One region of the Flocculibacter collagenilyticus genome, then DNA from elsewhere that is predicted to be linked to it. Evidence: predicted binding sites of a transcription regulator. Region 1 holds the regulator's gene; the other holds the start of a gene.
What was found. The regulator ArgR, encoded in region 1, controls arginine synthesis, uptake and breakdown. The targets are predictions, from matches to a motif close to ANTGAATANNTATTCANT.

Region 1 (16,989 bases):
TCATGCCTCGCATTACGTCTTTTGATTTAGCACGCAAAGAACGTAAGTCCGCTTTTTTACGCAGTGTTTCTGGTTCAATTACTTGAAGGTAAGCTGCACGAGCAACTAACGCGGTAAATACCACACTGATGACCACCATGACCGTCACAAATCGCCAACCTATTACCATAGGTTGTTTGCTTTGTTTTGTTTTGGTCATCTTAGCGCTAGCCATTAGGGTAACCTTACTACAACTTCTTCATCAGCAGATGGCCAATGCATATTGAGCTTTTTTTCTGCTAAATGCATCACTCTACTATGCTCAGCTAATGCACGCTGCTCTAATAACAGCTTGCGCCACTCTAAATCTAGATTGTCTTTTTCACGTAACAAACTATCTTGCTGAATAATTTGCTGGCGACTTAAATGCGACGTTTGCACAATCGCAATTGCTACCAACACATTTAAAAATAAAAGCCCCAAGGTAAGCTTACGCTTACCTAAATCTCTCAATACTTCAATTGCTAGATGGGGTTGTCTTATTTTTTTAGGCATGTGACAACCTTTCCGCAATTCTGAGAACGGAGCTGCGCGCACGGCTATTTGTCGTTATTTCCGTTTTAGATGGTTTAATGGCTTTCCCTATCGTTTTTAACGACAAATTACGTTGAATTTGCTCTTCTGTTAAAGGCAGACCTTTAGGTATTGGATCGCCTTTGCTGTGTTTACGCATAAACTGTTTAACAATACGATCTTCCAACGAATGGAAACTAATGACGGCAAGTCTTCCACCCGGCTTTAGTACAGCCAGTGCCGCTTCCAGTGCTGTTTTGATTTGATCTAACTCGCTGTTTATATAAATTCTGATCGCTTGAAAACTACGAGTTGCAGGATGTTTTTTGTCTTCTTTAGTGGGTGATGCATCTTTAATTAGCTTTGCTAATTGTGCTGTGGTGGTAATTGGGTTTTCTTCACGAGTATCCACAATGCGGTTAGCAATACGCCACGCATAACGTTCTTCTCCAAACGTTTTCAGCACCCATGAAATATCTTCTACATCAGCATGAGCTATCCACTCGGCAGCTGTTTCACCTGAAGAAGTGTCCATGCGCATATCAAGTGGGCCATCCTTCATAAAGCTAAAACCACGATCGGCTTCATCTAATTGAGGAGAGGAAACACCTAAATCAAGCAAAATTCCATCAACTTTGCCGCAAATGTCATTATCTATCGCTACTTGTTCAAGTGCAGAAAATGCGCTGTGCGTAATTGAGAAGCGCTGGTCATTAGCAAATTGCTTTGCAGCTTCTATCGCGGTAGGGTCACGGTCGATGGCATACAAACGGCCTTCGTCACCTAAATGAGATAAAATTTCACGAGAATGACCTCCGCGACCAAAGGTTCCGTCCATGTATATGCCGTCAGGAGAAATAGCAAGAGCCTCTATCGACTCTTCGAGTAAAACAGAAATATGAGATTGTTGACTGGTCATTAGAAAGTGAAACTTTGAAGGTTGTCAGAAAGTTCGAACTCGCCATTCATCTCGGCATCAATATCTTCTTTTAATTGATCTTGCCAAGTTTGCTCGTCCCAAATTTCGAATTTATTAAGTTGCCCAACCAGCATAATTTGCTTTGATAAGTTCGCATGCTGTCTTAATGTTGCTGGTAATAATAGGCGGCCATTTTTATCCATGTCACATTCAGCTGCATTACCTAATAATACTCGTTGAATGCGTCTTTCATGGGGATTCATACTGGAAAAACGACGTAATTGCGCTTCTACGTCTTCCCATTCGGTTAGGGGGTAAAGTAATAAGCAGCTTTGATGTAAATCTACTGTGCAAATCATACTTCCATCACAGTCAGCCATTAGCAAATCACGGTACTTGGTGGGTACCGCCATTCGGCCTTTACTGTCGATTGAAAGAGAGCTTGCTCCGCGCAGCATATTTTCCTACTTATTGATTTTTATATTGATTATTTATTCATTTACTGTGGGTTGAAATTGAGATATCAGATCCACTATGATCCACTTTTTCCCACTAAGACACAGTTTAGGGACTTAGTCACTATATTGTCAAGCCAAAAGCCGCTATTTTAAAGTGTATATCCCCTTATTTTTTGCGGCTTACAACGAAGTTGCTGAAATTAGTGGTAAAAAGTGGAGAGGATTTTTTAAGATTTTATTAGACGAGTTTTTACACAAAAAACTGATAAATAAAAAACAAATCTATTTTATCCTAAACAGCTTCTACAACTCCTTAGTACTTAAAAGAAGGCAAATATGGTATGAGTGAAAACATTTTGATTGTTGGCTGTGGCGATATCGGTACTGCCTTAGGGAAAGCGTTACACTCAGACGGTTATTGTGTAACTGGGTTAAAAAGATCAACTCAGCATCCAGCTCAGTCCTTTAAGATGTTGTATGGTGATGTTACCAAAGACATAGAGCTGTTTGACTTGCTCACACAGTCTACATTTTTTGATCAAGTCGTCGTAATTCTTACCCCCACTGAACGAAGCGAGAAAGGTTATAAACAGATTTATCTTCAAGGATTAACAAATTTACTGAGCGCACTGCAGCAGAATGCAGCCAGTGTTAAGAAACATACGCCAAAGGTTTTTTTTATTTCTTCAACCAGTGTTTACTCGCAAAATGCTGGCGAGTGGGTTAATGAACAATCTGCGACCAATCCCACCAATTATCGCGGACGGATCTTATTAGAAGCCGAGCAACTTATTACAAATTTTGGCACTAGTAACACGATTAATACCATTGTTCGCTTTTCTGGCATCTATGGGCCAAACAGACATCACTTACTTAAACAAGTTGATGAAAAAAAAGCAATAACAGAGAAAGCCAATCCACATGCTTATACCAATCGCATTCACCGTAATGACTGTGTAGGCGTATTGAGGTTCTTAATCAACTCACACTCGCAACAAGCTTCCTTAGCGCCGTTATATTTAGCTAGTGACGATAACCCAGCCAAAAAGTATGATGTGGTTTCATGGTTAGCCAAACAACTTATGCATTCACATTACCCTGAGTCAACAATTCTCAACGAGCACACTGACCTAAATATGAATAAACGTTGTGATAATCGCTTAATTATTGAGGCTGGTTATCAGCTGCAGTTTCCGTCATATCAAGCTGGCTATATTAGCGAAATAGAGCGTTATTTACGTAATAAGTCAAAAGCGTAAAAATGCTTTACGCTTTTGCTCTTAAGTCGCCTCAATAGCCACTAATGCAACTTAATTTGGTTTTTTAGCTGGTCTGCAATGAAGCGTTCATATTTAACTTCATCTTGTGCAGATTTCGCTGCGTGGTAGGCACTGTTAGACATTTGCTGCTTACCTATTATTGCCCCATCATTTACTGATAATTCGCACCAGCTTTGTTCAGTAGGTATCTGTGTAACACTATTCGTGGCCGTATTTAGCTCACTTTCTAACGAAGTTAAATCAATACTAGGTAGCATGATTTGTGTTACGCGCTTAGCGCGGTCCCACACTTCCGTTTGTGCTAGACGATTCCTTTGCCCCCACTTAACTTGCACGCCTTCGCAACTAAATGTATCGAATTTAGCCACAAACGCCATATCACGCTCGGCATTAAAATGAAGCTTCATCATAACCGCTTCAAATGCCATGGCTACATCTTCTAACGGACTAGAATAACTGTAGGTATCATTTGCTATGTCTAAAGAAAAGTGATCAGCCACTTCATAAGGAGATAAAGCATTTTGTTCTGCCGTAGAGTCTGCACCTTGATATAACACATTAGCTAAGCCATACCAAACATCCGACTGCAGCGGAGATTCGTTCATTAGTATTTGATAAGTGCATTCACCAAGTGCAACACGCTGATCAAAGTTAGCTGAAAACGTTGCCGACTTATTGAGTGAACCATAAGCACTCGATTGCATACAATCATTAGCATGCGCTAACTCATGAAATAACAACCATGTTGTTTGCAGTACTGCATCGTTAAAGGAACGCTCAGTATCTTCTGTTAACGAATAAGATTGCCACGCATATTCATCAGCAATAGTGTATCGCCACAATCTATCAAACTGTAAGTTAGCACCGAATTCTGAGCGGAAATCCGGTGCGACGCTGATCGTTTTTCGTTCGTCGTCGTTTATCCAAAGTGTGGCTGGATCAAGATAAATCGCCCCGGTACTTCCACGGTAGTGAGAGGGCCTTACCTCATTCGAAATTACAATTGCGGTTACTGAGCCTAATAATTTCAGAATATCGCTCGGCATAGCTTGTAAAAACTGCTCAAAACGCTGCCCCATCCAATCATGGGAAACAACCACATGCTCCATTATCGTTGATATAGAAGGATTCGTTTCACGCTGTCCAATTAATGGTAATTGCTCTAACGTGCACTCCGTTTTTGTCACACAAGCAGCTATAGGCGCATTAAACGCCGTACTTTGTTTGTAGACCTTTAATTGGCTTGTTGTTAGCGTGAAATTATCATCTACTGTTGCTGTGTTATTAGTAGAGGAATCACTGCTACCACCGCACGATATTAACCCTATTGATAATACTGCTAGTGCTATGGGGCGTATTTTTTGTTGCACAGAATAATGATTAAACCCACTTAAAAATTTCATTCTGTTTACCATCACTTAACTCCGAAATGTGAAAATTATCTCTCTTAATAGGTTACCACAAGATAAATAACCACTTTTTATACAAATTAATTAATTTTTTAATTGATTTTTATCTATATTGTTCTAATTTAGAAAGTGATTGTTATTAAACAATTACACACTTGGATAAAAACAATAAATTACATGGAGACGTATATGAAAACTTTTACTAAAACGGCACTACTTAGCACATCTCTACTTTTCTTACCAAATGCATTTGCAGGCCTCTTTAGCGGCGATATAGATGGTCGATATATTCCTAAAGCAGGTTATGCAAAAACATTAGAAGTTGGAAGAATGCAATTGGGCGAAGCGCCTAAACAACAAGGAAAATACCAACTAGTCTTTGAGCGTGAAAATTGGAGCTCATTATCTAACAGTGATCAGCAGCGCATTCGCCGCTTTTTGATTATGTATGGTACGTTATCAGGTGAAATGGATTTATCCACCTACACGCTTGACCATATATTGGTTGCATCAGATAGAAATGGCGCTTTTTATACGGAAGATGATTTTTTAACGCCAACTGAAGGTGATCCTGTATGTGCATCAGGAACGCCATTAAAAGGTGTTGAACAAATTAACTTTGTAAGTGGTACTGGTAGTTATGCTCATCTTATAAGCGGCACTGTTTATGTAGATGGCGTAGTTAACAACTGCTATGGACAAGAGGATTTTGGCCAAAATAACTTCCAAATGATTGCAGAGCAAGGGGAACTTGTTTTCGATACTACTAACTAAAAGCCTATATAAAAGTAATTTAGTATTAATTTAATATACCCAAAAATAGGTTCTAAAAACTAAAAAAGCGCATATTACATGCGCTTTTTTCATATATACAGCTTTAATTCATTTGACGGCTTAAGACTGTAGATGCATTAACCGTTGATGAATTCTTCACCTTTAGCGATGTCGCCTTTAAGCGTATCTAGCATGTCGTTAAGCGCCTTTTCTTCAAAGTCACTTAAATCACCGTAAGGTAATACTTCCTCAACACCGTTTGCACCTAAACGCACTGGCTGAGCGAAGAATCGAGCATGTTCACCTTTACCGTCTACGTAAGCATATTCTATCACTGCTTCGCCGTTCATCGCGTTAACCAGTGATAAACAGAAACGTGCTGCTGCTTGACCCATAGAAAGTGTAGCAGAACCGCCACCGGCTTTTGCTTCAACAACTTCCGTGCCTGCATTTTGAATTCTGTGCGTTAACTTCTCAATTTCTTCGTCAGAGAACGTTACACCTTCAACTTGAGACAATAATGGTAAAATTGTTGTACCTGAGTGACCACCAATTACTGGAACTGTGATATCGGCAGGGTTTAAATCTTTTAATTCAGCAACAAATGTTTCAGCGCGAATTACATCTAGTGTTGTTACACCGAATAAACGCTGCGGATCATAAGTACCCGCCTTTTTAAATACTTCAGCTGCAATTGCTACAGTAGTATTAACTGGGTTGGTGATGATACAGGTATGTGCTTTAGGGCAATTTTCAACAATGCCTTCCGCTAATGTTTTAACAACACCTGCATTAACATTAAATAAATCTGCACGATCCATACCTGGTTTACGTGGAACACCTGCAGGGATCATTACAATGTCAGAACCTTTTAAAGCCGTTGCTAAGTCTTCTTTACCGTGACCTGTTACTTTAACATCAGTTGGGATGTGGCTAAGATCAACAGCAACACCTGGTACAACTGGTGCAACATCGTATAGTGCTAACTCTGTGCCAGCCGGAAGTTGAGTTTTTAGTAGTAGAGAGAGTGCTTGGCCAATACCACCTGCAGCACCTAGTACAGCAACTTTCATGTTGTTCCCCTTTTATAATTTATATCATCGAATTTAATGCGCGCTAACCATACTTGAAAATAGCTTAAAACTCAACGAATGACAGTTTTATCAATGCATATTGCTTAGTTGGATGTACCGAAATATGCCTACAGTTTTCATGAGTGAAATTTAATTGATAAAAACTAAACTCAAAAAGAAGCAATGACCATGTAAGTTGCACAAAGTGGGACTAATAAAAATGAATGCTAGTCATGTTTACTTTTAGCTTACTGCAAACATCAAAGTGACAGAGAGTTAACCCCTAAAACCATTAAAGAAACCATATAAAAACAATATATTGACAAGTAACTTATATATTTTAAGATTGAGGCTCAAGGAATAGTATGCCGTTTATTGAAACGTCTTTAATAAAGCCACTTTCACTTCAGCATACTAATTAAGACCAAAAAAAATTAGTCAAGTATTCAGGGAACAGCACAAATGTATAAATACTTACCTACAGCCGTTGCAATAATATTAGCAACTCAATTTGCTTCTAACTTACACGCCAAGCCATTTGCATCAGTTCCCGTTAAACCTAAAATTATAGGCGGAACCGAAGCTGAACAAGACAGTTACCCATGGATGTCAGCGCTTGTTACTACTTACCCTAGCCCGTTCACTTCTCTGATAGTCGCCAACTCAACTATTTCGACAACCCCAATGAGCAACTCTCCTGGTGGCACAGCCACAGGCAATATTGTTGATTGTGGGCTCGCAAAAGAGGTATGTCTAAATGCCGAAGGCAATATTTGTCTAATTGAAAGAGGTGAAATTGACTTCTCAGACAAGGTGCTTAACTGTGAAAATGGAGGTGGTATTGCCGCGGTTGTCTATAACAATGTTGATGGCATACTTTCAGGAACGCTAACTGGTGGCTTTAGCGGTACAATACCTGCTGTTGGTATTACACAAAGCGATGGTTTAAATCTACTTCAACAGATAAATTCATTAGCTACAGTAGAGGTTAGTGAAGACAGCCGATTGGCTCAAAGTAGTAGTTGTGGCGCAAGCCACATTGGCAATGGCTGGATATTAACTGCAGCACATTGTGTTGACTATCCGGGTGCAAACGAAAGGCATGTGAATATAGGTGAGTACAACCTTAATGACGGCGCAGAAAATGCCTCAAATATCGAAAGCATTTATATTTATCCAGACTATACGTTTAAAAGCTCTGATGACATTGCATTAATAAAAGTTAGTAATTATTCTGATGCCCCTTCTATAAAGCTTGCTGACTTTGATACCACTCAGGCCCTTTCATTGAGCAATGCCCCAGCTACCGTTATTGGTTGGGGAGGTCGTACAGGCTATGCACCAGGCGAAGGCCCAACATCAAACTTTCCAGACATACTCCATCATGTTGATGTATCACTTTTCAACGCAGAACAATGCCGTGAGATTACTGCTGAATCGCTGACACGTGATAGCGATGACGGCACTGTATATACCATTGATGACGTATATGTTTCTGACAAAGAGATATGTGCTGGACGTTTAACTGGTGGCCATGACGCATGCCAAGGTGATAGTGGCGGCCCTCTAATTGCACAAACCAATGATGGCGTAAGACAGTTAGGCATCGTTAGCGGTGGTATGGGCTGTGCTTATCAAGGCTACTTAGGTAAGTACACACTCATAGGCGCCTACACCGACTGGATAGAAGCTATCACAAATGGTGTAGCTATATCACAAGCTTATAATTTTAAAGATGTCCCTATTACAACTCAGCATAAAACAACACTCACTGTTGATAATCACTCTGGGGAGTCTGTAAATATTAGCTATGAAATTGAAGGTAGTAATGCATTTTCAGTAAACGGAAATAGCTGCCAACAACTTGGTATTGACGAGTCGTGCGATATTGAAGTGGCATTCTCCTCAACCATGTCAGGGCGCCACGAAGCGAATGTGGTTATCAAATCAAATAACCCCAACATTGCAACTAGCCAAAGTAAAATTAGAGCTGAATCACTCAGCGCGTCAAATAATTTAAAAAGCGATGCAGGAGCCAGCGGACAAGCAATTACTTTTTATTCAGGCGGAGATGAAAAATGGGAAAGTAATCCAGCTGAAACTGGGCTACGCAGTGGAGAGATCAATCACTTCGAATCAAGTATTTTAATGGCGGTAGTGAAAGGTAAAGGAACATTAACATTTGATTGGAGCGTGTCCTCGGAAGAGAACACTGACGATCCTACTTTACCTTTTGACGCTCTTTATCTGGAAGTTAATAATCAGCAAATAGAGTTTATTTCCGGTGAAGTTGATTTCACTGAATATAAAGTTTCTCTAACTGAAGACTCTAATATTATTAAGTGGGTGTATAAGAAAGACCCTAGAACCTCTGAAGGAGAAGACAGAGCTTATTTACGCAACGTTAACTATACTCAAAACCAAACAAATACCACTACTGAATCTCGCACTAGTAGTAGTGGCGGTAGCATGGCTTGGATAACGTTACTATTTTTTTACAGCATACTGATTATTAGAAAAGCAGCAAAATAGTTAGATAATTTTCCCAATTAAATTGAACGGGATTAAATTTTCTCACTGTAGGGTCAGGTTGCATTCAGTTAACCTGACTCTATTAAGCTCAAAACTTTTCATCTCATACCATACTTTTACATTTCTCTCGCCACTCATCACAATTCAAAATTAATGGCATTTACTCCAGTACGGTGTACCTAGTAACATCAAGAGACACTAGTATAAACCGATAGATTGTGTAAAATTGCATGATTAATTCAGTGAGGTAAATATATATGTCAAGTCAAGCGAAACAAGAAGCACTCGTTAAGTCTTTTAAAGCGTTGTTAAAAGAAGAAAAATTTGGCTCACAAGGTGAAATAGTTGACGCACTAAAAGCGCAAGGCTTTGACAATGTAAGCCAATCAAAAGTGTCGCGTATGTTAAGTAAGTATGGTGCGGTACGTACGCGTAATGCAAAACAAGATATGGTGTACTGCTTACCTGCAGAGCTGGGAGTGCCAACGGCAAAAAGTCCGTTACGTCAATTAGTTCTAGATATCATCCACAATGAATCTATGATCATTATTCGCACTAGTCCAGGTGCTGCGCAATTAATCGCGCGTTTATTAGATTCATTAAGTAAAGCCGAAGGCGTATTGGGTACTATCGCAGGTGACGATACCATTTTTATTGCCCCAAGCAATATTTCACAGATTGATGAAACGCTTGAGCGCGTGAGAGATTTATTCGAAAACGTCTAATCTGTAACTCACTCTCTATACTCTAAACCTTCATCAAGTATCGTGCTTACCAATAACGTAAGCACAACCAATTATTCTAAAGATTCATTACCGTAGGTTGCGCTATAGCTTTCTATAAAATTCACGGATGGAGCAAAAAAGGCTGCGCCTGTTTCAGCCTGCGTATATTCCAGTAAATTATCAACTTGATCAGCATTCTTGTTGTGTGCACTTGTACAAACCATGCTGTTTAGCATCAACTCAAAATGCTCGGGCGTATGGCAGCACGAAATAAAAAACAGCCCCTGTACTTTCATATGACCATAAGGCATGCTTTGTCTAAGTATCTCCATTTTTTGCCCATGCTCGTCTAGCATATTCACTCGACTCGTATGCGAGTAGATAGGTTTTGTGGCTGTATTCATTTCTTGGTTATCAATTTTACTGCGACCAATCACTTCCTCTTGAGCAGAGACATCAAGTGATTCCCACTTTGTCAGTTGATGTCGGTAACGCTGAACATGCAGATAAGAGCCATTTTCAAACTCTGGATCTTGTTCTTTGCTCACTAATGCAACTTCACGCTTCCGCCTTCCTTTGGGATTACCTGTACCATTAACAAAGCCTGTTAAATCTCTACCGTCTAAATACCTAAAGCCACGTATTTGTTCAACCAACTCAACTGCATTACTGAGTAATGCACACACTCTTAAGCCTGCAAGGTGGTTAACATCAGCCCGATCCGAGCGAATTTGTATCATTAAGTCGTAAGGTACAGCGGGCATGGTTATATCGCCATGCTCAATAGCAGGAAAAGATCTCAGTAATTTAGGACGAACAGCAGGGTATAACTCATTCCAATAATTAGCACCAATTGCAATAACCGTTGAAACCATAGACTCAGAGAATTGTTCTGATATTTCGTCAAATATTGACGTTAACTTAGCTAAAGACTCTCGAATATATGCTTCACGGCCATCATGGGCATTAAACATCAAAAACAAACCATGTAAGTTTGCTTCAGCGCAAATGCCAAACTGCTCTTGTGCCATTATTGAATTTCCTTGTTGGTATATAGCCGAATATTACTGACTTCTTTCAAACCTAAATAGTTGGTTTAAAATAAGTAGCAAAATCAATACGATCAGTGCTGTTATTTTAGCATCAAAAATGCGGTAACAAAGCACTTCGTTCTTCTACCTGAACCTTTTTTAAATAATTATAATAGCTTAGAGAAAATTTGCCGAAGCTTTACGATAACGTTTAATAGCAAGTAAGCTTGTCCGAACCGCAAAAACGTATTGTCAGCGTGATTTATTGTGCGGATTTTATCTAGTAAAAAAATTTATCACGTGTGGCAATAAAGTAACGTTAACTTTTGCACCAACGGTTAACGGCGTGGAGGCGTGACTTGTAGCCCAAATACGATTGCTAGCATAATCAACTTCGTATTCGTAACCTTGGCTGGTGTAACGCCTAGCTAAAATGGTGGCTTTGCCATTGGTATCAGGTAACGCTTTTACATTATTTGCACGCACAAAAATATCGCCATGCATACCCGGCGATAAATCGGTGCCATTTAAATCTGAAACATCACCTAACATACACGATATGCCAGAGTCATTCACTTGCGCAGGTAAGTATGTACCTTTGCCAAAAAATTCAGCCACAAAACGTGATTTAGGATGTTCAAATAATCGTGCTGGGGTATCAATTTGCTCTACGATACCGTTATTAATCACGGCCATGCGATCGCATAATGCAAACGCTTCTTCTTTGCTATGGGTAACAAATACGGCCGTTACATTGCGAGCTTTAATAATGTGTTTAATTTCGTCTATCAACTCGAAGCGTACTTTTGGGTCAATATTGGAGAATGCTTCATCTAGCAACAACAATTGTGGCGAATAAGCTAATGCTCGAGCAATAGCAACACGCTGTTGTTGGCCACCAGACAATTGATGTGGGTATCGTTTGCCGAAGTCTTCCATTTTTATTAATGAGAGCATTTCATCGACTATTTGCTGTCGCTCTGTGCGCTTCAGCTTGCGTAAACCAAACGCAATATTATCCGCCACGGTTAAATGTGGGAATAGTGCATAATCTTGGAACATCATGCCGATATTACGTTGTTCAGGCGGCAAAAATACAGATTCACTATTTACCATTTTGCCATTTATCGCAATGCTGCCATGGCTGATATTCAATAGACCCGCAATGGCTTTTAGGGTTGTTGTTTTACCGCACCCACTAGCACCTAACAGCCCAACAATTTCATCTTTGGCAATACTTAGGTTCAAGCCATTTAAAATGGCTTTTCCGTTATATTGATAATGTAAATCTGAAATTTCAAGCTGAGACATTCAATACCTACTGCGAGTCAATCGACTGATTAATATAAAACAACGGGATCAATCCCACTACAACAATAGTTAGTGCAGCAAATGCTGCCAACTCTAATTGCTCATCACTTGCAAACTGATAGGTATAAGTAGCTAACGTTTCAAAATCAAATGGTCTTAATAAAAGCGCCGCGGGCAGCTCTTTTAAGCACTCGATAAAAATTAATAAGCTACATGAAAATAGCGTTTTCTTTACTAAAGGAACATGCACTTTGATTAATGCTTTCGTTCCACTACAGCCCATCGTTTTGCCCACCATATCAAGTGACGGACTGATCTTTGAAAAGCTCGTTTCAAGCCCCGTGATAGCAATGGCGGCAAACCTTACTACATAAGCAAAGACAATGGCAAATACTGTGCCGCTAAATAATAGTCCAGGGAGTGGCATCCCTAATTGTTCGGCAAAATTATTTAGCTGGGTATCAAATGCAGTTAAGGGCACCAATACACCAATTGCGAGTACGGTGCCAGGTAATGCGTATCCGGTAGATGAAAAACGCATTGACAGTTTGTTGGTGGTATTACTTTGTTCACGCTTTCTAAAATTAAGCCATAAAGCAACAACTAAACTGATGCCAGAAACCACCAATGCAATAATAAAGCTATTGCTTGCATAAGTAAGCACATCTAAATTCCATGACTCATCAAAATAGTCTACTGCATAATTCAATAAAATAGCCATGGGGATGATGAATGCTGCCGCTAATACCAAACTGCACCAGATAGTCACCAGCCAACCTTTCAAGCCTGATAACTGGTATATGTGCGTCTCACTATTTGGTTGTTGCCCTTGATATATTTCACGTTTACGACGATGGTATTTTTCTAGCGCGAGTAATAAAAAGATCACGCCTAGCATAACAACTGACAATTTAGCCGCCGCCGCTAAACTGTAGTGCCCCAACCAAGTATCATAGACAGCAGTGGTTAATGTACTTACTGAAAAGTAGTGCACAGTGGCAAAGTCAGCGACCGTCTCCATCCCTATTAATGCGATGGCCGCAATAATGGTTCCACGGGCAAGCGGCAATGACACCTTCCAAAAGCTTTGCCATGGCGTACACCCCAGCACTCTACTTGCGTTTATTAAGCTGTTTGATTGTTCTATAAATGTTGCTCTGCACATAATATAAACGTATGGAAATAACACCAACGCGAGCATACACGCAGCACCACCTAAACTTCGAATTTCAAAAAACCAATAATCATCAGGTGATTGCCAACCAAACCAATTACGTAGCGCTATTTGCACAGGCCCTGCATAATCCAGTAAGTCAGTATAAGTGTAAGCAATAATATAGGCGGGCATCGCCAGAGGTAGCATGAGTGCCCATTCAAAGGTACGGCGTAAAGGAAAGTCACATACGCTCATTAACCACGCCAATGGCACACCAATAAAAAAGCTTAATACAGACACTAAGAAAACTAATAGCAATGTATTAACCACATAATCGGCTAAAACCGTACTTGCTAAATGTGAAAAAATTGCATCATCAGGAGAGAAAGCTTGAACGATAAGCGCAAAAAGCGGCAGTGACAACACAAAGGCGATCACTACCGACGAGTTTGGCTTTAAAACTGCTGCGGCTTTATTCATTCCTAGCCGCCAAGGAATTGTGCTCATTTACAGATCAAATTTTATTTTATCTATCATTTTAAGTGCAGTTGTTCGGTGTTGGGCGATATCAGCAATCGACACATTATCTTCTTTAAATGCACCCCACGACTTCACCATCTCTGATAGTGCAACGTTCTTCTTAACTGGATATTCCATATTTACTGACGCATACATTTGCTGTGCGGTATCATCAGATAAGAAGGCCATTAATTTTTCAGCATTGTTTTTATTAGGAGAGTATTTGGTGATCACAGCACCACTTACATTAATGTGTGCACCGCGGTTTTGTTGGTTAGGAAACACGATATTGACCGCGTCTGCCCATGCTTTTTGCTTTTCATCTGTTAGCATTTTACCGTAATAGTAGCTGTTACCTAATGCCACATCGCAAAGCCCTTCTTTAATTGCTTTTACTTGCGCTCTGTCATTACCCTGCGGTTTTCTAGCAAGATTTTGTTTCACACCTTTAAGCCACTTTTCAGTTTCAGCTTCACCATGGTGAGCAATCATTGACGAAATTAAGCCAAGGTTATATGGATGTTTACCAGAACGCGTACAAATCTTACCTTTAAAATCAGCATCAGCTAACGCTTCATAGGTTAAGTTATTTTTTAGCTCATCGCGTTGTTTAGCCACATAAATACTTCTAACGCGCTTGGTTAATGCAGTCCAGTGACCTTCAGGATCGCGATACTGTTGAGGAATATTATTAGTGACAGCTTCACTATTAAAAGGCTGAGTAAGGCCTTCAGATTTAAGTTGCAATAATTTACTAAAGTTAGATGTCAGCACGATATCCGCAGGACTAAAACGTCCTTCGCGCTTAAGGCGTTCAATCAATCCTTTTTTTGCAAATACTACTTTAGTTTCAATTCCAGTTTGTTGTGTAAATTTTTCCAAAATAGGATCAATTAAGAATGGTTGTCGGTAGGAATAAATATTAACCACTTCAGCAGCAGACACTGAAGTAACAAACAGCGAAACGAGTGTAAGGAACATAATGCGAATTTTCATATCTTTATTCCATAATGAGAATGATTCGCATTATTCTATAGCGACTTCTCCTACATATCCAGCTGAAATTACAAATTATGCCCTGATTTTATATTCATCAATCAAATTAATAGCCAAAGCTGTTCAAGTCATACTGATGTTACCTATTGACTGTTACTATAAAAACGTCAACTTGTTATATTAAGCATCAATGATTATGATGCGCCAACAACCTTTCTAAAACACCACTCTAGCGGACCGACTTTAAAATACTTGAGCCACAAGACACTAAAACATACGCTCATAGCACAAAAAACTAATACGCTCAGCAGTGAAAAACCGATTGACTGATTTTCTAATTTTCCAATCACGTTAAGTAATCCCATACCTACGATGACATGCGCTACGTATAATGTGAGTGAAAGCTGTCCTGTTTGATAAAACCATTTATGTAACTTGCTATCAGCAAAATATTCGGAAAAATACAAGCTACCGATAAGCACGATAACCGCAGAACTACTTGCAGAAATAATATATTGAGGTAAAGGTGGAATTATCGATGTTGAGAATAGAAAGGCAACTTCATCTACTGTCATTTCTAACGCAGCACCATCACCTATCGCGCTTCTAACAAAATAAAACATAAGCTCACACATAATTAATGTACATAGCGCTATTTTAAATAGTTTATTTTTTGTTTCTCGACTTGATAAATCTTGCCTACCTAACCACATCCCAAACACTAAAAAAGCAACCCAAGGAAATACGGGATGAAAACCATTAAACAAGATATGTCTTAACATACCATCTATAGTCCATAAATTTTCATAAGTAAGCGTTGACCAGTTCCAATTTTTTTCATAATCAAATAGCACCATTAATATCGGAAATACCAACATACAAAGCACAGAAAATCGTAACAATCCTTTATCATTTAACTTGAAGATGAACGCTGCAATAATGAAATAACACCCATAAAAGTGGAGAATATCTGCTTGCCAAATTGGCGTGTAAATCAATCCTACTACAACCAACAATACGCCCCGCTTAATAATTGATCTGCGAGCACTAGACATAGCTGTAAGATCGCCTGACGCTCTTGCTTTATTGCTCAAAAATGTAATCCCTATGCCAGCAAGTATGACAAATAAAGCGGATGCCCTTCCTTCAAAGATTGCTGAGAACCCCAATAACAACGCATTCCCTTCCATCGCATTCATTGCAATTTTAAAGTTAACAATCACCATGCCAAAAATCGCCAGCGCCCTTGCAACGTCATATCCTTGCACCCTTTGCTTCATGTTATAAACCCCTGAAAAAATTAACGTTAAAACCTTCAAATAATAGTGAAAGGTGTTTTCTAGCACTCTTGCTTCACGTCCATTATTTAAGTGGCATGGCGTTACACTTACTCTATATTTACGTTATCAAGCTCGCTTTTTTACAAGCAATCAACTACACATAAGTAAACATTAATTGCAAAGTAAAGGCGCTCGCTGCGCTAAACGATTTCCCCTTCACAATTAAACCAAAATCTGCGTGAGGTAAATGTCGATTAATTTTGTAAGCAATGTCTCACAGTAAGGTGCGAGATACATGCTATATACCGTATTAGATAACGTCTTATAAAAATAAAAAACCTTAATTTACAATTAATTACACTTTAAATTCAGCATATTTCAATCCCTACCCTCAAAGTATTTACAAGAATGACGGTAGCGTAAATCCCGCCATACTATATATTTATACGTAATCCATCAGGGAGTGATGGTCATACATCAGCAAAGAAGTGGAAACTTTTCTATCAGGACGATAGAAAACATGGACGTAACAGGACACAGTCGGAGACTGCTTCATGATTCAGCGATGAAAAATGAAATGCTAGGAAAGCAACAGGAAGTGAAATGGACGCCCACAGGATGTGGATGCGGATTCGGTAAATGACTTACCGAGGTAATGGATAACAAATGGAACATCGCGGAGCGATAGGACCACCAGGGATAAGGTTTGTCACATGGATGCCACAGGGAATAATTAAGCAGGATGCTATACCCAAATAAAAAAGGGGCACACTTAGGTGTGCCCCTTCTTTCTTTTAACGTCTCATGCTAAAGCAACACTAAGCGCTCGCCGCATCAGCGATCGCTAACACTTCCTTGACTTTCACTTGCATCAACTCAGCATCATTTTGCGTTTCTAAGTTAAGACGAATTAAAGGCTCTGTATTCGATTTTCTTAAATTAAATCGCCACTGCCCCATATCTAAACTGATACC
Region 2 (16,989 bases), 1.5 Mb from region 1:
CACTCAACAAGAGAGCAAGATATGAGTAACCTTTACACACATTCCGCCAAACTTAACAATGGTGAAACGATATCGTTCGATCAATTTAAAGATAAAGTACTACTAATCGTAAACACCGCCAGCAAATGTGGTTTCACTCCGCAATATAAAGAGTTACAAGCACTTTATGCGCAATATAAAGATAAAGGGCTAGAAATTCTTGCGTTTCCATGTGATCAATTTGGTAAGCAAGAACCTGGCAATGATAATGACATTCAACAATTTTGCGATTTAACTTTTAATATCTCATTCCCACTTTTTTCAAAAGTTGAAGTAAATGGCGATGACGCACACCCTGTCTATCAGTTTTTAAAAAATGAGAAAAAAGGCATCCTAGGAAGCCGCTCAATTAAGTGGAATTTCACGAAGTTTTTGGTTAATACAAATGGTGAAGTGGTCGAACGCTATGCACCTACTACAAAGCCAAACGACATAGAACAAGATATTGTTAAACTGTTACCATAACCCATCCTTGATGGGTTTTATTCAATTATTATCCTATTTTCGGGTCAAGCTTAGTTAACTACCTTATGACTGATAATTTAAAGCTATCTAACCAATTATGCTTCAAGCTGTATGCATGCTCAAAAGAAGTAACACGACTGTATCGACCATTATTAGCGCCGTTGAATTTAACATATCCGCAATATTTAGTGATGCTAGTATTATGGGAAGCTGACTCACCAATTGCCATAAAGCAGATTGGAAAGCAGTTGCTACTTGATACTGGCACATTAACTCCTTTGCTCAAAAGGCTAGAGGCTAATGCGTTAATTACACGCGAGCGATTAAAAGAGGATGAAAGAGTCGTCGTCATAAAACTAACTAACCAAGGGAAGCAACTTAAAGCTAAAGCAGAAGATATTCCAAAAATGCTTGCTTGCCAAAGTAGCCTGAATTTGAGAGAGTTAGAACAACTAAGCCAAGTGTTAGAAAAGTTACTTAACTCAATGACTCCAACACACAATAAGTGACCTCGCTGAGGTTTAAATTAATAACTCTTTAATTGATGCAAGTATCTCGTTTGGATTAACTGGCTTACTCACTATTTTATTAACCCCAACACGACTACATTCATCTTCTATGAAAAAATCGTCTAGGCCAGTTAATGCAATTACAGGAACACTTCTGTGTTTCTTCATTGCCCTTACCTGTCTCACGCAACTGATACCATCTAAATTAGGCATATTGATGTCGGTGATCATTAAGTCAAAAGACTGCTTTCTGGCAATGTCTACTGCTTCATCACCGTCTATTGCAGACACGTAATCGTATTTATTTTGTTTGCACAACTGCTCCAAAATAGAACGAGCGACTGGGTCGTCTTCTACAATCAGTAAGTGTGCATTATCAGGTGTATTTTCAGACAATTGCTCAGCGCCTTTTGTGTTCAACTGTATAAATTATAATTGATGTACGTATATCTGCTTTTATAATTTTAAATCTCATTTAAATTTAAACAGATGTTGTTATAATCTCTTCTAGACTGATTAATAAAAAAAGATAGCAATGGCAGAAACTAACCAAGAACTAAAAAAAGCAGGCTTAAAAGTCACTTTGCCCCGATTAAAAATTCTTGAGATTTTGAAAGATCCTGAGCACCAACATATCAGTGCCGAAGATGTTTATAAAATCTTATTAGACAATGGCGAAGAAATTGGATTGGCTACTGTTTATCGCGTACTTAACCAATTTGACGATGCCGGCATTTTATCTCGCCACCACTTCGAAAGCGGGAAATCGGTTTTTGAGTTAACGGGAAAAACCCATCACGATCACTTAGTATGTTTAAATTGTGGAAAAGTTATCGAATTTGAAGATGATGTAATTGAGCAACGTCAACTAGATATTGCTGAAGCACATGGTTTGAAATTAACAAACCACAGTTTATATTTGTACGGTGAGTGTAAAGACGAAGAGGCGTGTGAAGAATACGCAAACAGTCAGTAGCTATAATATGTGGCTAGCCGCCTAACAATTCGTGTAACGGTTTACGCAATTTTTTGTAATACGGCTTTGAATTACAACCATGTACCTAATAATGTAAAGCCAGTTAATATAAAAATATTAACTGGCTTTTTTACGCTTACTTTTCTGCTTACTTCAGTAAACAAAGAGCCTATTAGACTCCTTGTTTAAATGAAACGTAATTAATCAGACCACGTATCTCGCAATCCTACTGTTCTATTAAATACTAAGTGTTCAGCAGTGGCATCTACATTATCTAAACAGAAATAACCAAGTCGCTCAAATTGAAAACCTTGTTCAGGTTTTGCATTTGCTAACGATGGCTCTACCACACCTTGCACTTTAACGAGTGATTCAGGGTTGATTACACTATGGAAATCTTCAGCCGCTGCTGGATTAGGCACATTGAATAATCGATCGTACAAGCGTATTTCTACTGGAAGCCCTTTGCTAGCTGAAACCCAGTGGATAACGCCTTTTACTTTACGTCCATCGGCAGGATTTTTGCCTAAAGTGTCGGCATCGTATGAGCAATAAATTGTGCTTACTTCACCATTTTCGTCTTTTTCAACACGCTCAGCTTTAATAACATAAGCACCGCGTAATCGAACTTCTTTGCCTAATACCAAACGCTTGTATTTTTTATTCGCTTCTTCACGGAAATCTTCTTTTTCAATAAAGATTTCACGAGTAAATGGCACTTCGCGTGTGCCCATAGTTTCATCACTTGGATGATTTTTAACTGTAAGTACTTCGCCCTCACCTTCGGCGTAATTTTCAATCACAATTTTAACTGGATCAACAACAGCCATTGCACGAGGCGCATTATCATTTAGGTCTTCACGGATACAAGCTTCTAACATGCCCATTTCAACCATGTTATCTTGCTTGGTTACACCAATGCGTTTACAAAACTCACGAATCGATTGAGGAGTATAGCCTCTGCGTTTCAAGCCGGCGATCGTAGGCATACGCGGATCATCCCAACCTGACACTAAGTTTTCTGTAACTAATGCCGCAAGCTTACGCTTACTCATCAGAGTATATTCAAGATTTAAGCGAGAGAATTCATACTGTCTAGGAACACAATCAATAGTAATATTTTCTAATACCCAATCGTATAAGCGTCTATTATCTTGGAACTCCAACGTACATAAAGAGTGTGTAATACCTTCTAACGCATCAGAAATACAGTGCGTAAAGTCATACATAGGATATACACACCACTTATCACCTGTTTGATGATGGTGAGCGAAACGAATACGGTAAATTACTGGATCGCGCATGCACATGAACGGCGAGGACATGTCAATTTTTGCTCTTAAACAACACTCACCTTCTTTGAACTCACCATTAGTCATTTTAGCGAATAGCGATAAATTCTCTTCTACACTTGTATCTCTATACGGGCTGTTTTGACCAGGCTCTGTTAATGTGCCACGCATTTCTCGCATAGCTTCTTGCGAAGAAAAGTCTACATACGCCAAGCCTTTCTCAATAAGTTCAACAGCATATTTATGTAATTGATCAAAGTAACTCGATGAATAGCAAATATCACCTGACCACTCAAAGCCCAACCACTTAACATCGTCTTGGATAGACTTTACATAGTTGATATCTTCTTTTTCTGGATTAGTATCATCAAAACGCAAATTACATTGACCGTTATAGTCTTGTGCGATACCAAAGTTTAAACAAATTGATTTGGCATGACCTATATGCAAATAACCATTAGGTTCTGGCGGGAAACGAGTATGGATAGCAGTATGCTTTCCATCTTTAAGATCGGTATCAATGATTTGTCTAATAAAATTAGACGGGCGATTCTCTACATCAGCCATGAATTTATCAACCTTTTAACGAGTCTTATCAATAAAAAAGATTGGAATTATAGCATTGTAAAATTGAATAAGGCGAGTGTTTAAAAAATTAAAAAGCCAGTCAAAAAGATGACTGGCTTTACTAAATAATCACATTAAAAATGTTGATTAGAAAACAGGGATATTACCAACCTGTTTTTTCTTTAAGTGCTTTGCCGATATCAGCAAGAGAGCGAACTGTTTTAACACCCGCGTCTTCTAATGCAGCAAACTTCTCATCAGCAGTACCTTTACCACCTGCGATAATTGCACCAGCGTGACCCATGCGCTTACCTGGAGGAGCAGTTACACCTGCAATGTAAGAAACCACAGGCTTAGATACATTTTCTTTAATGTAAGCAGCCGCTTCTTCTTCAGCAGAACCACCAATTTCACCAATCATCACGATTGCTTCAGTTTGAGGATCTTTTTCAAACATTTCTAAAATGTCGATGAAGTTAGAGCCAGGAATTGGGTCACCACCAATACCTACACAAGTAGACTGGCCAAAACCAGCGTCTGTAGTTTGCTTAACTGCTTCGTACGTTAATGTACCAGAGCGTGAAACAATACCTACTTTACCTGGCTTATGAATGTGACCTGGCATGATACCAATTTTACATTCACCTGGAGTAATTACACCTGGGCAATTTGGACCAATCATGCGAACGCCTTTACGATCGATATACTCTTTAACATAAAGCATATCTAACGTAGGAATACCTTCAGTAATACAAACAATAAGCTCCAAACCAGCGTCTGCAGCTTCAATGATTGCATCTTTACAGAAAGGTGCAGGTACATAAATTACAGTTGCTGTAGCGCCAGTTTCTTTAACTGCTTCTTCAACAGTATTAAAAACAGGAAGACCTAAATGCGTTTGACCACCTTTACCTGGGCTAACACCACCAACCATTTTTGTACCGTATTCAAGTGCTTGCTCTGAGTGGAAAGTACCCTGACCACCAGTGAAACCTTGACAGATAACTTTAGTATCTTTATTAATTAAAACGCTCATTATTTGCCCTCCGCTGCAGCTACTACTTTTTGAGCAGCGTCAGTTAATGATTCAGCTGCAATAATGTTTAATTCACATTCTTCCAGTTTCTTAGAACCTAACTCAGCGTTATTACCTTCTAAACGTACAACTACTGGTACATTTACGCCTACTTCTTCAACTGCACCAATAATACCTTCAGCGATCATGTCACAACGTACGATACCACCGAAAATATTAACTAGTACTGCGCTAACAGCTGAGTCAGAAAGGATAATTTTGAACGCTTCAGTAACACGCTCTTTAGTTGCACCGCCACCAACATCTAAGAAGTTAGCTGGCTTGCCGCCGTGTAGCTTAACAATGTCCATAGTACCCATCGCAAGACCAGCACCGTTAACCATACAACCAATGTTACCTTCAAGAGCAACATAGTTAAGCTCCCACTGTGCTGCATGTGCTTCACGAGCATCTTCTTGAGATGGATCGTGCATTTCACGAAGCTTAGGTTGACGATACATTGCATTGCTGTCGATAACAATTTTTGCATCTAAACAGTGAAGGTTACCGTCAGTCTTAATAACTAATGGGTTTACTTCTACGATTGCGCAATCGTAGTCTTCAAACAATTTAGCCATACCAACAAAGATATTAGTAAACTGTTTAATTTGAACACCTGTAAGGCCTAGTTTAAATGCGATGTTACGACCTTGAGCAGCTTGAGCGCCTACCATAGGATCGATTTCACATTTGTGAATTAATTCAGGCGTCTCTTCAGCTACAGCTTCAATATCCATACCACCTTCAGTAGATGCCATGAAAACGATACGTCTTGTACCACGGTCCATTACTGCACTTAAGTACAATTCTTTTTCAATGTCCGTGCAAGATTCTACTAGAATCTTATGGATAGGTTGCCCATTCTCGTCAGTTTGGAATGTAACTAAGTTTTTACCAAGCCATTTTTGAGCAAAATCTTTAATTTCGTCTTTGCTCTTAACAAGTTTAACACCGCCTGCTTTACCACGGCCGCCTGCGTGTACTTGACACTTAACAACCCACTCATTACCGCCAATTTTACTAGCGGCTTCAGCGGCTTCTTGAGGAGTTTCACATGCAAAACCTTCAGAAACCGGTAAGCCATACTCAGCAAACAATTGTTTTGCCTGATACTCGTGCAAATTCATGATGCTCTATCCGTTTTATTAAATTTAAAAAGCCGCACGCTTAAAAACATGCAGCTAAACCAATGGGTGCTTAATACTTATAGCACCAACGAAAAAGCTACAGTTCTAGCTGTAGCTTACATTTCGAAAAACCAACAATTAAACGTCTAATAGTAATCTTGTTGGATCTTCTAAAAATTCTTTTACTGTTACCAAGTAGCCTACTGACTCTTTACCATCAATAATTCTGTGATCGTAAGAAAGCGCTAAGTACATCATTGGTAAAATTTCAACTTTTCCATTTACTGCAACAGGTCTGTCTTGAATTTTATGCATACCTAAAATTGCAGATTGTGGAGGGTTGATAATTGGTGTTGATAACAACGAACCAAATACGCCACCATTAGTAATAGTGAAGTTACCACCTGTCATTTCATCAACAGTTAATTTACCGTCACGACCTTTAAGTGCTAACTCGCGAATTTTCGCTTCAATATCAGCAAGGCTCATCTTGTCGCAATCGCGTAATACTGGTGTTACTAAACCACGAGGTGTTGAAACAGCAATACTTACATCAAAGTAGTTATGATAAACAATATCATCACCGTCAATACATGCATTTACTGCTGGGAAGCGTTTTAGTGCTTCAACAACCGCTTTTACATAAAAAGACATAAAGCCTAAGCGAATACCATGGCGTTCTTCAAAAACATCTTTGTATTGCTTACGAATGTCCATGATAGGCTTCATGTTGATTTCGTTAAACGTAGTCAACATTGCTGTTGAATTTGTTGCTTCTAATAAACGCTCAGCAATTCGCTTACGAAGACGAGTCATCGGCTCACGCTTTTGCGTTCTGTCACCGCCAAGCTCTGTAGGCGCTGCTTTAGCAGGCGCAGACGTTTGAGCTGGTGCTTTAGCAGATGATTTGATGAAGTTATCCACGTCTTCTTTAGTTACTCGACCACCTTTACCTGTGCCAGTAATTTTAGATGCGTCTAGGCCTTTTTCAGCAATCATTCTTCTAACTGAAGGGCTTAACGCATCATTCGAGTCGCTACCACTTGATGCTTCTTCTTTAGGTGCTTCACTTGAAGCTGCGCCCGCTGAAGCACCTGCTTCTAGAATACCGATAACTTGTTCAGCTAGAACCGTATCACCTTCTTCATGCTTGATTTCTGCAACCACGCCGTCAGCTTGAGCAACAACTTCTAGTACCACTTTATCTGTTTCAATATCAACTAAATTTTCGTCACGTGATACCGATTGACCAGCTTGAACGTGCCAAGTTGCTATCGTTGCATCTGCAACAGATTCAGGCAATACAGGAACTTTAATTTCAACTTTCTCGCCACCTGATGATTTAGTTTCAGCAGGCTTAGCCGCTTCAGTAGACTTGCTTGAGTCAGCTTGCGCTGAATCAGCAGCACCAATTTTAGCAATTACTTGCTCTGCCAAAACTGTAGCACCTTCATCTTCAAGAATTTCAGTAATCACACCTTCTTCCGGTGATACTACTTCAAGTACTACTTTATCTGTCTCAATATCTACCAAATTTTGATCTCGGCTTACCTTGTCACCTACGCTTACGTGCCAAGTTGCTACAGACGCATCTGCTACCGACTCTGGAAGAACTGGAACCTTGATTTCAGTTGTCATTGCTCGCTCTATCCTTTTTATACGTTCGAATTAATAATTAATGCGTCATCAATTAACGCTTGTTGTTCTTTAACATGGATCGATGTGTAACCAACAGCAGGAGCTGCAGATGCACGACGGCCCGCATATGTTAGTTTTGCCCCTTCAGGGATTGCTGCTACAAAATTATGTTGGCTACAATACCAAGCACCTTGGTTTTGTGGTTCTTCTTGGCACCACACAAAGTCTTTAACATGGCTGTACTTGCTTACAACTTCATCCATCTCTTTATGAGGGAAAGGATATAGTTGTTCAACACGAACAATAGCAACATTATTTAATTCTTTTTTACGACGATTTTCTAATAGCTCGTAATAAACTTTACCGCTACAGAATACAACGCGCTCAACATCTTTCGCATCAATATCATCTATTTCATCAATAATATTATGGTACTTACCTAGCGACAGGTCTTGCATAGATGAAGTAGCTAATGGATGCCTAAGTAAAGACTTAGGTGACATCACGATCAATGGACGGCGCATTGGTCTTAGCATTTGGCGACGAATCATATTGAACACTTGGGCTGGTGTAGAAGGCACACATACTTGCATATTGTGATCAGCACACAGCTGTAAAAAGCGCTCTAAACGAGCTGATGAATGCTCAGGACCTTGTCCTTCATAACCGTGAGGAAGTAGCATTGTTAAGCCACATAAACGCCCCCACTTTTGTTCACCAGAGCTTAAGAATTGGTCAAATACTACTTGAGCACCATTTGCAAAATCGCCAAACTGAGCTTCCCAAATTACCAGTGACGTAGGTTCAGCAGTTGCGTAACCATATTCGAAGGCAAGCACAGCCTCTTCTGAAAGAACAGAGTCATATACTTCAAACTTACCTTGTTCTTCTTGAATATGTTGTAACGGAACATAAGCGCTACCATCTTCTTGATTGTGCAAAACAGCATGACGGTGGAAGAAAGTACCACGGCCACTATCTTGGCCTGTAATACGAATGTCATGATTCTCTGCAACCAAAGATGCGTATGCTAAGTTTTCTGCAAATCCCCAATCAAGCTGCTTTTCACCATTAGCCATTTTACTACGATCATCATATATTTTCTTAACACGAGATTGTAGCTTTTGACTTTCTGGATATGAAGAAATACTCTCACCAAGTTGCTTCAGTTTTTCAACACTAATAGAACCGTCGTACTCTATGTCCCAATCGTGGCCAATATATGGAGACCAATCAACAGAGTGCTCTTCCATTGGGCGCCATTCTTCAACAACGCAGTCACCATGATCTAATTTTGCACGATAATCATCGATTAATGACTTGATTTTGCCATTGTCTAGTGCATTTTCGGCAACTAATTTGTCAGCGTAAAGCTGACGTGGCACTGGGTGCTTTTTAATGGTTTGATACATTAATGGTTGAGTTGCGTTTGGCTCATCCGCTTCGTTATGACCCCAACGTCTGTAACACACTAAATCAATTACTACGTCACGTTTAAATGTGTTTCGATAATCAACCGCTAATTGAGCAATGAACGCAACGGCTTCAGGGTCGTCCGAATTTACATGGAAGATTGGCGCCTGAACCATTTTTGCGATGTCAGTACAATATTCTGTTGAACGGGTATCTAAAGGGTTCGAAGTAGTAAAGCCTACCTGATTGTTAACAACAATTCTAACTGTTCCACCAACCTTGTATGCTCGTGTTTGAGACATATTAAAGGTTTCTTGTACTACACCTTGGCCCGCAATCGCTGAGTCGCCATGAATAGTGATAGGAAGTGCTTTTGAACCTGAATCACAGCCACGTCTATCAAGACGGGCTTTTACTGATCCCATAACTACTGGGTTAACTATTTCTAAATGAGATGGGTTAAAAGCTAATGCTAAGTGAACATTACCACCTTTGGTAGCAAAGTCAGAAGAAAAGCCTTGGTGGTATTTAACATCACCAGAGCCTAACGATTCATCATATTTGCCAGAAAACTCGTCGAACAGTTCTGATGGATTTTTACCTAGAACGTTAACCAATACGTTTAAGCGGCCACGGTGTGCCATGCCAATAACAACTTCTTTTTGGCCTTGTTCACCAGAACGCGAAATAATTTCTTTAAGCATAGGCACTAATGCGTCACCACCTTCTAACGAGAAGCGTTTCGCACCTGGAAACTTAGCACCTAAATATTTTTCAAGACCATCAGCAGCAATCAAGCCTTTTAATAACCTAGTCTTGTCTTCAGACGATAAACTATTTTTATAAGAAACACCTTCAAGGCGTTGCTGTAACCATCTTTTTTCTTCTGTAGAAGTAATGTGCATATATTCTGCACCAATAGAACCACAATATGTTTGCTGTAAAGACTGGAATAAGTCTTTCAGCTTCATTGATTCTTTACCTGCGGCATAAGAACCAACATTGAATTCTTTTTCTAAATCTTCGCGAGTTAGATCATGATATTCTAATTCAAGATCGCGAACTTTAGTTCTTTGCCATAATCCAAGCGGATCAAGTTTCGCGTTTTGGTGACCGCGAAAACGAAAGGCATTTATTAATTGTAAAACTTTTACTTGTTTGGTGTCAGCTGCACTTGAGGTAGCGACCGTAATAGCCTGCTTATATTTGTTCTTTGCTAACTCTTTAAATTGATCGCGTATCTCAGAATGTTTTCGTTCAACGTCAACTCCATCGACCTTTGGTAAATTGTCAAACAGTTCACGCCATTCTTCTGAAACGCTAGTAGGATCTTCGAGATAGGATTCGTAGACATCTTCTACATAAGCCATGCTACCGCCGCTCATCTGAGAAGATTTGAACCACTCCTTCATTGTGCCTTCGTGCATTAATGTCGCCCTTTTTAAGCGCTGATTATTATTAAACAAAAACTCAAAAGCCCAGCTATTTTCACTGGGCTAAAGAACTATATATTAAACCGAGCGGTTTAATAACATTGATTTGATATGACCAATAGCTTTAGTTGGGTTCAAGCCTTTAGGACATACGTTTACACAGTTCATGATACCGTGACAACGGAATACGCTAAATGCATCATCTAAGTCATTTAAACGTTGTTCAGTAGCGGTATCGCGGCTGTCTGCTAAAAATCTGTACGCATGCAATAGACCAGCTGGACCAATAAACTTATCAGGATTCCACCAGAATGAAGGGCATGATGTTGAGCAACATGCACACAATATACATTCATATAATCCGTCAAGTTTTGCACGCTCTTCAGGAGTTTGCGTGTATTCACGAGCTGGAGGCTGCGTGTCTTCATTGATTAAGAACGGCTTAACTTTCTCGTACTGAGTGAAGAATTGCGTCATATCAACAACTAGGTCACGAATTACAGGTAAACCCGGTAGTGGTCTAATGACAATAGTACCCTTTCCTAACGCTGAAAGAGGAGTAATACATGCTAGGCCATTTTTACCGTTCATGTTTACACCATCAGAGCCACAAACACCTTCACGACACGAACGTCTGAAAGCTAATGATGGATCTTGCTCTTTAAGTTGAAGTAGCGCATCAAGTACCATGATGTCGCGACCACCTTCAATCTCTAAAGAATAATCTTGCATTCGAGGCGCATTGTCCACATCTGGGTTGTAGCGATAAATTGAAAATTTAATCGTTGCCATTACGTCTGCTCCTCTTAATATGTACGTGCTTTAGGTGGGAATGCATCACGAGTAACTGGGCTCATGTTTACATCGCGCTTCATCATAGATTCATCACTAGGACTATAAATAGAGTGACATAACCATTGGTCATCATCACGATCTGGGAAGTCAAAGCGGCTATGTGCACCACGACTTTCTGTACGATAGTTAGCAGATACTGCTGTACTGTATGCAGTTTCCATTAAGTTATCTAATTCTAAGCACTCAATACGTTGTGTATTGAAATCACTACTCTTATCATCTAAACGAGCATGCTTCAAACGTTCACGAATTTCTTTTAATTCGCTTAACCCTTGAGCCATCGCTTCGCCTTCACGGAATACAGAGAAGTTTAGCTGCATACATTGTTGTAATTCTTTTCTGATCTCGAATGGATTCTCACCTTGACCAGGCTTAGAAGATTCCCAACGATTAAATCGAGACATCGCTTCATCAATGTCTGACTGTGAAGAATTATGCGATGCACCTGACTGTTCTAGGGCTTCACCTAAATGCAGGCCAGTAGCACGGCCGAATACCACTAAGTCAAGTAACGAGTTACCGCCTAAGCGGTTTGCACCGTGCACAGATACACATGCAATTTCACCACATGCGAATAATCCAGGCACTACCTTTTGATTGCCATTGGCATCAACAGTTAACGCTTGGCCATCAACATTAGTTGGAATACCACCCATCATATAGTGACAAGTTGGAATAACTGGAATTGGTTCCTTAACTGGGTCAACATGAGCAAACGTTCGAGAAAGTTCACAAATACCCGGCAAGCGTGATTCTAAAACTTCTTCACCAAGGTGATCTAGCTTCAATTTCAAGTGAGGACCCCAAGGACCTTCACAACCTCTGCCTTCTCTGATTTCTGTCATCATTGAGCGAGCAACAACATCACGGCTAGCTAGGTCTTTTGCGTTTGGCGCATAACGCTCCATAAAGCGCTCACCATCTTTATTAAGAAGATAACCACCTTCACCACGACAACCTTCTGTGACTAGTGTACCAGCACCCGCAATACCTGTTGGATGGAACTGCCACATTTCCATGTCTTGAACTTGAACACCTGCGCGAAGTGCCATACCAACACCGTCACCCGTATTAATGTGGGCGTTTGTTGTTGATGCAAATATACGACCAGCGCCACCAGTTGCAAGTACAGTTGCTTTAGATTTGAAGTAAACTAGCTCACCCGTTTCAATGTCGATTGCTGTACAACCTGTAATTTCACCTTGTTGGTTCTTAACCAAGTCTAGTGCATACCACTCACTGAAAACCTTTGTTTTATTTTTTACATTTTGTTGATACAACAAATGTAACAACGCATGACCTGTACGGTCGGCCGCTGCAGCGGTACGAGCAGCTTGCTCGCCACCAAATTCTTTTGATTGGCCACCAAATGGACGCTGATAAACCTTTCCTTCGTCGGTACGAGAGAAAGGCAGGCCCATATTTTCTAATTCAATAATTGCTTCAGGGCCGGTTTGACACATATATTCAATAGCGTCTTGGTCACCAATGTAGTCTGACCCTTTAACGGTATCAAACATGTGCCATTCCCAGTTATCTTCATGGGCATTACCTAAAGCTACAGTAATTCCGCCTTGAGCAGAAACCGTATGAGAACGCGTTGGAAACACTTTAGATAAAAGTGCACAAGACTTGCCAGATTCAGAAATTTGCAAAGCAGCGCGCATACCCGCACCACCTGCACCAATTACAACGGCATCAAATTCACGTACTGTAATTTTCACTTACACACCCCACAAAACAAATAAGCCTACAGCGACAAAGCCAAACGCAACCACGCTTACTAGGAAGCTTAAAACATTACGTAACGCTGCAGATTCTACATAATCAGTTAATACCTGCCATAGTCCAATACGGGCGTGTATCATAATAGAAGCCAAAGCCAATAACGTGAAGGCCTTTACTAAAATATTCGAAAACAATCCGCTCCAATTCTCGTACGTTACAGTAGGAGTTGTAAGGAAGAAGCCGACAATAAAAATTGTATATAACGTTAATACAACAGCTGTTGCACGTAACGACACAAAATCTTGCACACCATTTCTTTTAAGTGATGCTTGATTTAAAAGCATAGTTATTCTCCTGCTGTATTAAACAAATATCCAATATGCTAAAGCGATTGCAACTAGCACCCAAACTACGAAAATTAGTTTTGCACTGTTGCTGCCAGACTCTAATTCTTCGAAATGCCCCATATCCATAAAGATATGTCTAATGCCACCAAGAAGGTGATAACTCAAAGCAATTAGAGTGCCCCACGCTATGAATTTAGCTAGGAAAGAAGTTAGAAGTTCTTTTACATAATCAAAACCTTCAGGAGAAGATAAAGACTCAGCCCAAGCCCACACTACAAAAATAAGTGCGAAAAACATGGCTACGCCAGATATGCGATGTAATATTGATGCCTTTGCGGACGCAGGGAAATCAATGGTTGTTAGATCGAGGTTGACAGGTCTCTGTTTTTTCACGGTCGCTTGCCCATCAGCTCATTAAATGAGCTATTTTATTTATAGTTATTATCAACTACTCTATTAATGAGTAGCACCTAAGTCGGAAAGTTTTAATTGTAACCAATTTATTCAGGTTACTTGAAGAAAACTCTCTTATAACTAAATTGGTATTAAACCCCTCACAGTATATATACGCGGGATTAATAATACAATTTTTGTTTAAATTTAGAGGCTTGCTTTCATTCAAACGCTCAATAATTACGCATTTGAGAATAGATATGGATCATTTTTGCATTTAAATTGACTTTTACTGGCGTTTATAAGTTAAAATAATTCGGTTTGATATTAATAAAACTAAATTTTCGACAGAACATGAAGGAGAAAACTGTATGGCCGACAAAAAGGTGACCATAACGATTGATGGTCAAGAGCCATTTGAGTTGCCAATACTTAACGGTACTGCGGGTAATAGTGTAATTGACGTAAGAACCTTGGGTGCTAGCGGATATTTTACTTATGACCCTGGTTTTTTAGCGACCGCGTCATGTGAGTCAAAAATCACATTCATTGACGGTGGCAAGGGTGAGTTATTACACCGTGGCTACCCTATAGAACAGCTTGCAGATAATTCTAGCTACTTAGAATTATGCTACTTGTTACTAAACGGTGAGCTGCCTTCTGAAAATGAAATGGCAGAATTCACTACTACTATTACTAACCATACAATGGTTCACGAGAAAATTGCCCACTTCTTCCAAGGTTTCTTGGTAGATGCACATCCAATGGCAATGCTGTGTGGTGTTGTTGGTGCAATGTCGTCATTTTATCATGATGATTTAGATATTAATGACCCTGCACAACGTCACCGTAGTGCTTATCGCCTAATCGCAAAACTTCCTACTATCGCAGCGATGGCATATAAGTACAGCATCGGTCAACCGTTTGTATACCCACGTAACGACTTATCTTATTCTGCAAACTTCTTACACATGATGTTCTCTGTACCAGCAGAAAACTACAAAGTAAGCCCAGTTATTGCTAAAGCAATGGATAAGATTTTCATGCTTCATGCTGACCATGAGCAAAACGCATCTACTTCTACAGTTAGATTAGCGGGCTCTTCTGGCGCTAACCCTTATGCATGTATCTCTGCAGGTATTGCATCTTTATGGGGACCAGCACACGGCGGCGCAAATGAAGCTTGCTTGAACATGCTTGAGGAAATTGGTTCAGTTGATCGTATTCCTGAATTCATTACTAAAGCGAAAGATAAAGCTGACCCATTCCGTTTAATGGGCTTTGGTCATCGCGTATACAAAAACTTTGACCCACGCGCAAATGTAATGCGTGAAACATGTCATGCTGTGTTAAAAGAGTTAAATATCAAAGATCCATTACTAGATGTAGCGATGGAGCTTGAAAAGATTGCCTTGGAAGATCAATACTTTGTTGAGAAAAAACTATATCCAAATGTAGATTTTTATTCGGGTATTATCCTTAAAGCAATCGGTATCCCAACTAGCATGTTCACGGTAATTTTTGCAATGAGCCGCACTGTAGGTTGGATATCTCATTGGGATGAGATGCTTAGTCAAGCAGGCCATAAAATTGGTCGTCCACGCCAATTGTACACTGGTGAAACGTCTAGAGATTATGTTGATATTGCAAAACGCAAATAAGTATTTATCTTGTTAATTTTAAAAGGCAGCTCCGCTGCCTTTTTTATTGCGTCACTTTTAAAAAATTCCTTCATCTATCTTCACATCAATAATTGTCAAATCCCTTTGTAAATCTAGCGCTGTACATTTAGCCTCATAATTTAGTCAAAACGACACTTAATTAGTGCAATTAACAATAAAATGGAATGCTGTAAATTGTAATAAAGTGTTATAACTTATTGTTATTTAATATATTTACTATACATTATCACTCTTGGCACAACACCTGCTCCATGTAGTAAAATTATAATTAATGGAATAACCTCATGCTTAACATAAACTTACCATCGCATAAGTCGCTTTTTCTTATTTCTTCTGTGGCTTTTTCCAGCATACTCCTAACAGGCTGTGATGAAGCAACTGCATCAGCAGAAACTAAACCAGAAAAAGAAGAAATTAGTATTCCTATTGAAGTCTCTACTATTGATTCTGGCGATATCAGTTCTACCTACCAAACTACAGCCATTCTTGAAGCCAAAGAAGAAACCGAAGTTACTAGTAAAGTCTCAGGCATTGTTGAAAAGATTTTTGTTGAAGAAGCAGATTATGTTGAAAAGGGACAAATCATTGCTCAACTAGATTCAAACCGTTTTGAATTACAATTACAAAAAGCAAAAGCTGAATATAACAGAGTTAAGAGTGAACTAAACAGAATTGAAAAAGTGCACGGCAAAAAGTACGTAAGCGCAGATCAATACACTCAATTAAAATGGCAATTAGAAGCGGCCAAAGTTCAGTTGAATATAGCTAAATTAGATGTTGAAGAAACCAGCATTAAAGCACCTATCTCTGGATTTATTGCAAAGCGTCATGCAAAGGTAGGTAATTTAATTAATCAATACCAAGAAAATAGCCTTTTTCATATTGTTAACCTAGACGAACTTCAAGGTATTATTCATCTTCCTGAGCAACAACTACAATTTGTAAAACCTAAACTAAATGCTACGTTAAAGTTATCTGCAATCAGCCAACCACAAAAAGCGTATATTGAGCGTATAAGCCCAGTTATCGATGCACAAACAGGTACATTCAAAGTAACACTTAAAGTCCCTAATCCTCAGCACACGTTAAAAGCAGGTATGTTCGCAAAAGTGGATATTAACTATGACACGCATACCAACGTAGTAAGGATCCCACGCACTGCCGTTATTGAAATGGATAATCAGCATACCGTGTATATAGTAGAAGAAAACAAAGTATCTAAGAAAATTCTAGAAATAGGTTACCAAGAAGGTGGCTATTACGAAGTTATTAACGGTGTTGCAACAGGCCAACAAGTGGTTACAGCAGGCCATAACAACTTGAAAGACCAAGCTAAAGTACAAATTGTATCTACACTTTAATAAGGGACTATTGCCATGAAAGTAGTAGAAATTGCAGTAAAACGCCCTGTAACCGTTTGGATGTTCACCGCCGCGATCATCCTATTCGG

Region 2: HUU81_RS09335 (citrate synthase) is a predicted target of ArgR. The motif match lies at 14,128-14,145, and genes of this name have one in related genera.

What each region holds. Positions count from the first base shown of each region.
Region 1 is NZ_CP059888.1:551,919-568,907, reverse strand. It holds gene HUU81_RS02515 (penicillin-binding transpeptidase domain-containing protein) at 1-214, opposite strand, end outside; gene ftsL (cell division protein FtsL) at 214-534, opposite strand; gene rsmH (16S rRNA (cytosine(1402)-N(4))-methyltransferase RsmH) at 527-1,471, opposite strand; gene mraZ (division/cell wall cluster transcriptional repressor MraZ) at 1,471-1,929, opposite strand; gene HUU81_RS02495 (SDR family oxidoreductase) at 2,271-3,188, shown strand; gene HUU81_RS02490 (hypothetical protein) at 3,230-4,612, opposite strand; gene HUU81_RS02485 (hypothetical protein) at 4,808-5,392, shown strand; gene mdh (malate dehydrogenase) at 5,530-6,465, opposite strand; gene HUU81_RS02475 (trypsin-like serine protease) at 6,928-8,997, shown strand; gene argR (transcriptional regulator ArgR) at 9,255-9,722, shown strand; gene HUU81_RS02465 (Dyp-type peroxidase) at 9,794-10,753, opposite strand; gene HUU81_RS02460 (ABC transporter ATP-binding protein) at 11,030-12,064, opposite strand; gene HUU81_RS02455 (ABC transporter permease) at 12,072-13,700, opposite strand; gene HUU81_RS02450 (extracellular solute-binding protein) at 13,728-14,735, opposite strand; gene HUU81_RS02445 (DUF418 domain-containing protein) at 14,930-16,015, opposite strand; gene HUU81_RS02440 (phosphohexomutase domain-containing protein) at 16,834-16,989, opposite strand, start outside.
Region 2 is NZ_CP059888.1:2,089,316-2,106,304, forward strand. It holds gene HUU81_RS09270 (glutathione peroxidase) at 22-504, shown strand; gene HUU81_RS09275 (MarR family winged helix-turn-helix transcriptional regulator) at 570-1,013, shown strand; gene HUU81_RS09280 (response regulator) at 1,026-1,409, opposite strand; gene fur (ferric iron uptake transcriptional regulator) at 1,549-1,989, shown strand; gene glnS (glutamine--tRNA ligase) at 2,190-3,848, opposite strand; gene sucD (succinate--CoA ligase subunit alpha) at 4,012-4,884, opposite strand; gene sucC (ADP-forming succinate--CoA ligase subunit beta) at 4,884-6,050, opposite strand; gene odhB (2-oxoglutarate dehydrogenase complex dihydrolipoyllysine-residue succinyltransferase) at 6,189-7,688, opposite strand; gene sucA (2-oxoglutarate dehydrogenase E1 component) at 7,706-10,528, opposite strand; gene HUU81_RS09315 (succinate dehydrogenase iron-sulfur subunit) at 10,613-11,326, opposite strand; gene sdhA (succinate dehydrogenase flavoprotein subunit) at 11,341-13,113, opposite strand; gene sdhD (succinate dehydrogenase, hydrophobic membrane anchor protein) at 13,114-13,461, opposite strand; gene sdhC (succinate dehydrogenase, cytochrome b556 subunit) at 13,480-13,857, opposite strand; gene HUU81_RS09335 (citrate synthase) at 14,229-15,518, shown strand; gene HUU81_RS09340 (efflux RND transporter periplasmic adaptor subunit) at 15,824-16,900, shown strand; gene HUU81_RS09345 (efflux RND transporter permease subunit) at 16,916-16,989, shown strand, end outside.